3 regions of the Streptomyces thermocarboxydus genome follow, and region 2 is predicted to be linked to each of the others. Evidence: riboswitches for the same ligand, from Rfam matches in the RefSeq annotation. Region 2 holds a riboswitch; each other region holds the start of a gene.
What was found. Region 2 has a riboswitch for cyclic di-AMP ahead of AY578_RS20220 (C40 family peptidase). Riboswitches for the same ligand answer to the same signal wherever they lie in the genome.
Positions count from the first base shown of each region.

Region 1: another riboswitch for cyclic di-AMP. It lies ahead of AY578_RS19280 (transglycosylase SLT domain-containing protein); the one in region 2 lies ahead of AY578_RS20220 (C40 family peptidase).
Region 3: another riboswitch for cyclic di-AMP. It lies ahead of AY578_RS24880 (M23 family metallopeptidase); the one in region 2 lies ahead of AY578_RS20220 (C40 family peptidase).

Region 1 is NZ_CP058273.1:4,170,561-4,173,828, reverse strand. Features, by position in the region: gene AY578_RS19290 (LolA family protein) at 1-68, opposite strand, end outside; gene AY578_RS19285 (polyprenyl synthetase family protein) at 395-1,405, opposite strand; cyclic di-AMP (ydaO/yuaA leader) riboswitch at 1,974-2,102, shown strand; gene AY578_RS19280 (transglycosylase SLT domain-containing protein) at 2,106-2,576, shown strand; gene AY578_RS19275 (HAD family hydrolase) at 2,540-3,268, opposite strand, start outside.
Region 2 is NZ_CP058273.1:4,360,005-4,363,272, reverse strand. Features, by position in the region: gene pcrA (DNA helicase PcrA) at 1-1,127, opposite strand, end outside; cyclic di-AMP (ydaO/yuaA leader) riboswitch at 1,379-1,515, shown strand; gene AY578_RS20220 (C40 family peptidase) at 1,540-2,712, shown strand; gene AY578_RS20215 (hypothetical protein) at 2,837-3,190, opposite strand.
Region 3 is NZ_CP058273.1:5,389,611-5,392,878, forward strand. Features, by position in the region: gene AY578_RS24870 (M16 family metallopeptidase) at 1-247, shown strand, start outside; gene AY578_RS24875 (M16 family metallopeptidase) at 244-1,632, shown strand; cyclic di-AMP (ydaO/yuaA leader) riboswitch at 1,832-1,997, shown strand; gene AY578_RS24880 (M23 family metallopeptidase) at 2,010-2,783, shown strand; gene AY578_RS24885 (GntR family transcriptional regulator) at 3,006-3,268, shown strand, end outside.

The DNA.
Region 1 (3,268 bases), 190 kb from region 2:
CGGCGCCCGGCGCGCGGCTCCTCGGCCTCCCCCGCGGTCGTCCTGTCGTCGGTCTCGTTCGGTGCCATGTGTGCCCTCCGTGGTCGGCGGCGGCTTCCGTCCCGTGTTCTCGCACCCGTTCGGCCCGGGCCGCCATTCTCACCCGAACCGGTGAGAAGTGGTGTTCTCCGTCGTGGTCCATCTGACCAAACCGGGGGGACGGAATCGTCAGACCGCGGGCTCAACTCCGCGTACTGCTGCGGTATGACACGGGACGACGGCGCCTCACCCGCCCCGTAGGGGTCACCCGGGTACCGGAGGCGTACGGGGGACGGCAGGGCGGCAGCCGGGGGACGGCCGGACGGCAGCCGGGGGACGGCAGGGGAGGACGACCGGAACGGGCGGCCGGAGCCGGTCAGCCCGCCCGGTGCACCACCGCGTCGCACAGCTCGACCAGCGCCGACTTGGCGGGGCCGTCGGGCAGCGGGGCGAGCGCGGAGCGCGCCTCCTCGGCGTAGCGCACGGTGTCCCGGCGGGCCTGGCCGAGTGCGGGGTGGGCGCGCAGCAGGCGCAGCGCCTCGGCGTGCCGGGTGTCGTCGGTGAGGTCGGAGTCGAGCAGCTCGCACAGGGCGAGGTCCTCGGCGAGGCCGAGCCGGGCGGCCCGCTCGCGCAGCCGCAGCACGGGCAGGGTGGCGATGCCCTCGCGCAGGTCGGTGCCGGGGGTCTTGCCGGACTCGTGGGAGTCGGAGGCGATGTCGAGGACGTCGTCGGCGAGCTGGAAGGCGACGCCGAGCCGCTCGCCGTACTGGGTGAGGACGTCGACGACGGTCTCGTCGGCGCCGGACATCATCGCGCCGAAGCGGCACGAGACGGCGACGAGGGAGCCGGTCTTGCCCCCGAGCACGTCCAGGTAGTGGTCGACCGGGTCGCGGCCGTCCTGCGGGCCCGCGGTCTCCAGGATCTGGCCGGTGACCAGCCGCTCGAACGCCTCGGCCTGCACCCGCACGGCCTCCGGGCCGAGGTCGGCCAGGATGTGCGAGGCGCGGGCGAAGAGGAAGTCACCGGTGAGCACGGCGACCGAGTTGCCCCAGCGGGCGTTCGCGCTCGCGACCCCGCGGCGCACCTCGGCCTCGTCCATCACGTCGTCGTGGTACAGCGTGGCCAGGTGGGTGAGCTCCACCACGACGGCCGACGGCACGATGCCGGGCGCGTAGGGGTCGCCGAACCGGGCGGCGAGCATGACGAGCAGCGGGCGGAACCGCTTCCCGCCGGCCCGCACCAGGTGCTGGGCGGCCTCCGTGATGAACGGCACCTCGCTCTTGGTGGCCTCGAGCAGCCCTTCCTCGACAGCCGTCAATCCGGCCTGGACATCGGCTTCCAGAGCCTGGTCCCGCACGCTCAGCCCGAACGGCCCGACGACGGTCACGAGGGGTCTCCTGTCTGCTGGTGTCTGCTGGCGGTTACACGGTTTGTCGATAGGTCGCTGCCACCACTCGAGTCAGCGTATCCGGTCGGGTTTCGATCACCGCCAGGGCCCGGGGTCACAAGCAGGGCGATACGGGATCAGAAGCGGAGTGTTTTTGATCGGCTGATAACAACGGACATACCTCGACTTCCCGGACACAGTGACCCGCGAACCATCCTGCCGCACCCCGGAGTCTGATTTGCCGCCATTGGTGGGCGAATTCCTCTTGGTCACCATTGCGCCCGCCGTCGCCGTCCCGTGAAGTGAGTCACGCGCGCGACGGTCACCCGGACACCCTCGCACACGCCCGTCCTCCCGCTCCACGCAACGGAGTTGACGCTTGGCGATCGCAAAGGATCAAACGGCCGAAACCGCCCATCTCAAGATCAAACGGGGTGTTGCGTGATCGGCGCACTTGTTCCCGACATCTGCTCTCGCATACGTTCCGGGCCTGCCGGGTGGACGCCTAGTCCTGCCGCCACCCGCATCACACCCGACGACCAACTCACGCACGGCAGGAGCGGGGGACCCAGGTAAGCCGCCGTACCGGACACCGCGCCGGGACGGCTCGGGGTGAAGCCATGCCCGCAGGGGCACGGCCGGGCACTCTCCCGCCCGAACCCGACAGCTCACCTCGCAGGCGTAGGAGAGGAACCCAGACATGCCCGCTTTCGCTTCGTCCCGCCTCGTCCGCACCCTCGCCGTCGCCGGCACCGGCGTCGCCGTGGTCGCGCTGCCGCTGTTCGGCGCCACCAGCGCCTCCGCGGCCCCCTCGACCCAGGCCACGACCGCCGCCTCCACGACCGCGTACCCGGACAACCTCGACGGCTGGATCCGCGAGGCGATGGACATCATGGCGCAGAACGGCATCCCCGGCTCCTACGACTCCATCCACCGCAACATCATGCGGGAGTCGTCCGGCAACCCGGCCGCCATCAACCTGTGGGACTCCAACGCCGTGAAGGGCACCCCGTCGAAGGGCCTGCTGCAGGTCATCGACCCGACCTTCCAGGCGTACCACGTGCCCGGCACCGCCTTCGACCCGTTCGACCCGGTCGCCAACATCGCCGCGGCCTGCAACTACGCCGCCGACCGCTACGGCTCGATCGACAACGTCTTCGGCGCGTACTGAGCCGACCTCTGACGGCCGACACCGGCCGGCTGCCCGAACAGTCGCTCGAGGACGACGGCCACGCCGTCGTCCTCGTTCGACAGGGTGACCTCGTCGGCCACCGCCTTGAGCTCAGGGTGCGCGTTGGCCATGGCGACGCCGTGGCCCGCCCACCGGAACATGGGGACGTCGTTCGGCATGTCCCCGAAGGCGACCGTGTCCTCGGGGCGCAGCCCCAGGTGCTCGGCGGCCAGCGCCAGACCCGTCGCCTTGGTGACCCCGCACGGCTGGAGCTCCACCGTGCCCGGCCCCGACATGGTGACCGTGGCCAGCGAGCCGACCACGGAGCGGGCCGCCGCGGCCAGAGCGTCGTCCGACAGCGCCGGGTGGCGCAGCAGCACCTTGCTGATCGGCTTCGCCCACAGGTCGTCGCGCCGCTCCACCCGCACCGACGGCAGCGTCGGGTGCGGCATCCGGTAGCCCTGCTCGATCAGCGTCAGCCCGTCGACCCCGTCCTGGTCGACCGCGGCGTACACCTCCCCCACCTCCGCCTCGATCTTGCCGAGCGCGGTCTCCGCCAGCTCCCGGTCCAGCCGGACCGACCACAGCATCCGTCCCGCGGCGGCGTCGTAGACCTGCGCGCCCTGTCCGCACACCGCGAGCCCCGTGCAGCCGAGGTCGTCGAGCAGCGGCCGCACTCTGGGGGCCGGCCG
Region 2 (3,268 bases):
ATCACGGCGTTGGCGGCGGACAGGATCGTCTGCGTGGAGCGGTAGTTCTGCTCCAGCAGGATCGTCGTCGCGTCCGGGTAGTCCTCCTCGAACTGGAGGATGTTGCGGATGGTCGCGCCGCGGAACGCGTAGATGGACTGGTCGGCGTCGCCCACCACGCACAGCTCGGCGGGCGGCACCTCGGCCTCCGGCGGGACGTCGACGTGGGGCTCGGAGGCGCCCCCGACCAGCTCGCGCACCAGGGCGTACTGGGCGTGGTTGGTGTCCTGGTACTCGTCGACCAGGACGTGCCGGAAGCGGCGGCGGTAGTGCTCGGCGACGTCGGGGAAGGCGCGGAGCAGGTTGACCGTCGTCATGATCAGGTCGTCGAAGTCCAGCGCGTTAGCCTCGCGCAGGCGGGACTGGTAGAGCGCGTAGGCCTGGGCGAGGGTCTTCTCGAAGCCGTCGGTCGCCTGGGCGGCGAAGTCCTCCTCGTCGATCAGCTCGTTCTTCAGGTTGCTGATCTTGGCGCTGAAGGACTTCGGCGGGAAGCGCTTCGGGTCGAGGTCCAGGTCGCGGCAGACCAGGGCCATCAGACGCTTGGAGTCGGCGGCGTCGTAGATCGAGAAGGACGACGTGAAGCCGAGCCTCTTGGACTCGCGGCGCAGGATGCGGACGCACGCGCTGTGGAACGTCATCACCCACATCGCGTTCGCCCGGGGGCCGACGAGCTGCTCGACGCGCTCCTTCATCTCGCCCGCGGCCTTGTTGGTGAAGGTGATCGCGAGGATCTGGCCCGGGTGGACGCCCCGCTCGGCGAGCAGGTAGGCGATGCGGTGGGTGAGCACACGGGTCTTGCCGGACCCGGCTCCGGCGACGATGAGCAGCGGGGAGCCGGAGTGCACGACCGCGGCGCGCTGGTTGTCGTTCAGCCCCTCGAGCAGCGCGGCGGAGTCGATCACCGGGCGCGGGGCGCCGTCCCGGTAGTAGGAGTCCCGCTCCGGGGGCACGTCGAACTTCCCGCCGAACAGGTCGTCCGGCAGGGGCTCCGGGGCGTGCTCGTCCTCGGGCGGCGGCGGGGGGTCGTCCGCCGGGCCGCGCTGGGCCTGGAGGTCCGCCAGGAAGCTGTCGTCAAAGAGGCTGCTCATCGCTCTCCGAGTCTAGGGCGCTCCACCGACAACCCGGGCCCGCCCCGGAAACATCCCCGGCCCCTCCCCGGGGCGCCGCGGCGGGCACCCTCCACGGTCAGCGCCTCACCGTGCGTGACATCCACAAGAAGGTCACGAAAATGTATCGGGCATATCACCCATCAACCTTCACAAGGGCCACACCAGTTGGCTACCGTGCCGTCCGGGCCGCTCGTCCCCCGCCGGCGAACCTCGCCGGGCCGCGCGGCCCCCGCCGAGTCCGTCACTGTCCGCCAGGGCAGCCGGAGCCGGGGACCCACCGAGACTTGGGGTGAATCGGCCCACTCTTCGGAGAGGCCGTAGGGCAACCCTTCCACCCGCCCGAACCCGACAGCTAACCCGGTAGGCGGAGCACCGGAAGGAGTCGCCTCCCTTGGCGTCGCACCGCAAGTCGCGCACCCCCGGCACGCGCGTGGCAGGCATACGCACCCCGGCCCTCGCCACGGCCGCGCTCACCTCTGTGGCCTTGCTCTCCCAGACGGCCAACGCCTCTCCCGGCGAGGACCGGCCGAGCCTGGAGGAGGTGGAGAAGAAGGTCGGCGACCTCTACCGCCAGGCCGAGTCGGCGACCGAGAAGTACAACGCGGCCAAGGAGAAGACCACCAAGCAGCGCAAGCGCGTCGACACCCTCCTCGACGACGTGGCGCAGCGCACGCAGAAGCTGAACGAGGCGCGCGCCGAGCTGGGCTCCTACGCGGCCGCCCAGTACCGCACCGGCGCCGGCCTGCCCGACACCGCGACGTTCCTGCTCGCGGAGACCCCGCAGGACATCTTCGACCAGCGTCAGGTGCTGGACCGGATGACCGGCCGCCAGAAGGCGGCGGTCGACGACTACGTCACCCAGCAGACCGAGACGATGAAGAAGCGGCAGGAGGCCACCGAGAGCCTCCGAACGCTCACCGAGACGCAGGGCGACCTGAAGACGGCCAAGGCCACCGTCCAGAAGAAGCTCGCCGACGCGCGTGAACTGCTGTCGAAGCTGACCGCCGAGGAGAAGGCGCGGCTCGCCGCGATCGAGAAGCGCAAGCAGGAGGAGGCCGCCCGCAAGGCCGCGGAGCTGGCCCGGCAGCAGGCGGAGCAGGAGCAGGCCCGCGAGGAGGCCGCGCAGCAGGACGGTGGCGCCTCGGAGGGCTCCGGGTCCGGCTCCACCGGCTCGACCGAGACCCCGCCCGCCGACTCGTCGTACGGCATCAAGGCCGAGAAGGCCCTCGCCTTCGCCCGCGCGCAGATCGGCAAGCCGTACGTCTGGGGCGCGACCGGCCCCGGCTCCTACGACTGCTCTGGGCTGACCCAGGCCGCCTGGAAGGCCGCCGGCGTCTCCCTGCCGCGCACCACCTATGACCAGGTGAACGCCGGCACCACCGTCCCGGTGTCCCAGGCGCAGCCCGGCGACCTGGTCTTCTTCTACGACGACGTCACCCACGTGGGCATCTACATCGGCAACGGCATGATGATCCACGCCCCGAAGCCGGGCGCGTACGTCCGCGAGGAGTCGATCTACTACGACGGCGACTCCGCGATCCACAGCGTCGTCCGGCCGGCCTGACGGCACGGGCGCAGAGGGCGCAGAGGACGCAGAGGGCGCACATACGAAAACCGCCGACCGGGCCGGAGAGGCTCGGTCGGCGGTTCCGTGTCGAGGGCAGGCCCCGGCGTTCCGGGGTCGCGGCTCAGGTCCAGAGCACCGCGATGAAGATGTTCGCCACGGTCAGCAGGCCGACCAGGCCGAAGACGCCCTTGTCCACCTTCTCCTCGTCCCGCTTCACGTAGACCAGGCCGAGGATCACGACCAGCAGCGCCAGCTTCACGCCGATCTTGATGTTGTCCACGGAGTAGTCCTGCGCCTGGTTGAGGCCCACGAGGATCACGCCCGTGACCAGCATCGTCAGCGCGCCGTGCAGCATCGCCGGGACGAAGCGGGCGGTGCCCGCGCCCATCGCCTTCATCTGGGTGAGGAAGCCGCCGAGCAGCGACGCGATGCCGATGATGTGCAGACCGACGAAGAGGTGGATGAGTACGTCCATGAGGCCGGAGCCTAACCAGGGGCGTCCCATAGCATTCCGCCGCCCTCGGCCTTCCCGCCTTCACCACATCGGTCATCA
Region 3 (3,268 bases), 1.0 Mb from region 2:
GCGCGCCGACGAACTGTGCCGCTACGCCGTGCTGTTCGGCGACCCGCAGCTCGCCCTGACCGCCGTGAGCCGGGTCCTGGAGGTGACGGCCGAGGAGGTCCAGGAGGTCGCCAAGGCGCGCCTGCGGCCCGACAACCGCGCGGTGCTCGTCTACGAGCCCGTCGCCCCGGCGGCTGGTGACGCAGCCGCCGAAGCCACCGAAGCCGCCGCGGCCGCCGCCGACGAGAACGAGGAGACGTCGAAGTGACCGAGCTCGCCACGATGGAGTTCCACCCCCGGCCGCAGGCGGGCGAGGCCAAGCCCTGGGCCTTCCCGGCCCCCGAGCGCGGCTCCCTCGACAACGGCCTGACCGTGCTGCGCTGCCACCGCCCGGGCCAGCAGGTCGTCGCCGTCGAGGTGATCCTCGACGCGCCTCTGGACGCGGAGCCGGAGGGCCTGGACGGCGTCGCCACGATCATGGCGCGGGCCTTCTCCGAGGGCACCGACAAGCACTCCGCCGAGGAGTTCGCCGCCGAGCTGGAGCGCTGCGGCGCCACCCTCGACGCGCACGCCGACCACCCCGGCGTCCGCCTCAGCCTGGAAGTGCCGGCCTCGCGGCTCGCCAAGGGGCTCGGCCTGGTCGCCGACGCCCTGCGCGCGCCCGCCTTCGCCGACAGCGAGATCGAACGCCTGGTCCGCAACCGCCTCGACGAGATCCCGCACGAGCTGGCGAACCCGTCCCGCCGCGCCGCGAAGGAGCTCTCCAGGGAGCTGTTCCCGGCGAGCGCGCGCATGTCGCGCCCGCGCCAGGGCACCGAGGAGACCGTCGAGCGCATCGACTCCGCGGCCGTGCGCGGCTTCTACGAGAAGCACGTCCGCCCGGCCACGGCGACCGCCGTGGTGGTCGGCGACCTCACCGGCGTCGACCTGGACGCGCTGCTCGCCGACACCCTGGGCGCCTGGACGGGCTCCCAGGCGCAGCCGCGGCCCGTCCCGCCGGTCGTCGCGGACGACACCGGCCGCGTGGTCATCGTGGACCGCCCCGGCGCCGTGCAGACGCAGCTGCTGATCGGCCGTACCGGCCCGGACCGGCACGACCGCGTGTGGCCCGCGCAGGTGCTCGGCACGTACTGCCTCGGCGGCACCCTCACCTCGCGCCTGGACCGCGTCCTGCGCGAGGAGAAGGGATACACCTACGGCGTACGGGCGTTCGGCCAGGTGCTGCGCTCGGCCCCCGACGGCACGGGCGCGTCGCTGCTGGCCATTAGCGGCTCGGTCGACACCCCCAACACGGGCCCGGCACTGGACGACCTGTGGACCGTGCTGCGCACGCTGGCCGCCGAGGGCCTCACGGACGACGAGCGGGAAGTCGCCGTGCAGAACCTGGTGGGCGTGGCGCCGCTCAAGTACGAGACGGCCGCGGCCGTCGCGGGCACCCTGGCCGACCAGGTCGAGCAGCACCTGCCGGACCACTACCAGGCCGACCTGTACCGGCAGTTGGCCGCGACCGGCACGGTGGAGGCCACGGCGGCCGTCGTGAACGCCTTCCCGGTGGACCGTCTGGTGACCGTGCTCGTCGGTGACGCGGCGCAGATCAAGGAGCCCGTGGAGGCGCTCGGGATCGGCGAAGTCACGGTCGTCACGGCCGAGTAGGCGCGGCGGAACGCACGCGCGCGGGAGCCCCGGCGGCGGGAACGTCACCGGGGCTCCCTTATGCCCGAATTGGGGCGGAGGTTGCCTGTCTGCCCTGTGGGATGCGCTACAAAACCATGGATTCGTTTGGGGATTGCGAGATGTCCCGCTTAGCTTCGTGCGGGCTGTTCGTCGGGCAGTGCGCCGCATCCGCGGCACCGGACAGTCATCGCCGAGTCCCCGTACGGCGCGAGCCAGGGGAGCCGGGGACCCACACGTAGTCCCTGGGGTGAATCGGACGCCCGCGCGTGTCGCGAGGGTGTCCGTAGGAGACCTTCCTGCTCCGAACCCGTCAGCTAACCCGGTAGGCGAGAGGGAAGGAAAGGACCAGCTTGTACATGGCGTTCACCCGCGCCACCGGGAAGCACCGTCGTCCCAGCCGCGTCCAGCGCGGCACCGCCCGCGCCGCGGGCGTCGCGGCCCTCGCGGGCACCGGCGTCGTCGGCTCCTTCGCGGCCCCCGCGCTCGCCGCCGAACCGGCCGCCGCCCAGACCGGCCTCACCCCTGTCGTGACCCTCGGCGACGTGGTCGCCGACCGCATCGACGCCCAGGCCGCAGCCCAGCACGAGGCCGCCCGCGTGGCGGCCCAGGAGGCCGCGCGCAAGGCCGCCGAGGAGGCGGCCCGCGAGCGCGCCGTCGAGGAGGCGGAGAAGGCCCGCGCCGAGAAGGAGCGCGCCGCGCGTGAGGCGGAGCGCAAGCGCCTCAACACCTTCGTCTCCCCGATCCCCGGCTCCTACGTGTCGACCGGCTACCAGAGCGGCGGCGCCATCTGGTCGTCCGGCAGCCACACCGGGATCGACTTCCACGCCGCGAGCGGCACGCCCGTCCACTCCGTCGGCGTCGGCACGGTCGTCGAGGCCGGCTGGGGCGGCGCGTACGGCAACCAGGTCGTCATCAAGATGCACGACGGCACGTACACCCAGTACGGGCACCTGTCGTCGATCGGGGTGTCGGTGGGCCAGGAGGTCGCCGCCGGTGAGCAGATCGGCCTGTCCGGCGCCACCGGCAACGTCACTGGCGCCCACCTGCACTTCGAGGCGCGCATGTCCCCCGAGTACGGCTCCGACCTCGACCCGGTCGCCTACCTCCGGTCGCACGGCGTGAACATCTGAGGCGTCGTCGCGCCCTCCCCGCGGCGTAACCGACCCGCCCTCAAGCCCCGGCTCCCGCGAGCCGGGGCTTTCGCCGTTTTCGAACCCGTCCGCCCATGCGCCGCCTGTCCAAAAATTATGTATGGATTCCGGTCCGCCGTCGGAAATTGTCTCCGGTTGCAATAGAGTCACGAACGGACGTCAATCGTCGACGTTTCACGGGGATTAAGCCGGAGGTCGGTCATGCGTATTCCCGCGCACTCGGTGTGCACGGCGATCCGGGACGACATCGTCGCCGGTGTCTACGAGCGCGGGGGCCGGCTCACCGAGGAACTGCTCGCCCGCCGCTACGGGGTCTCCCGGGTCCCCGTCCGCGAGGCGCTGCGCACCCTGGAGGCCGAGGGGTTCGTGGTGACCCGGCGACACGCGGGCGCGTGCGTCGCGGAGCCCACCGAGCAGGAGGCCGCCGACCTCCTGGAGATGCGCCAGCTCCTGGAGCCGCTCGG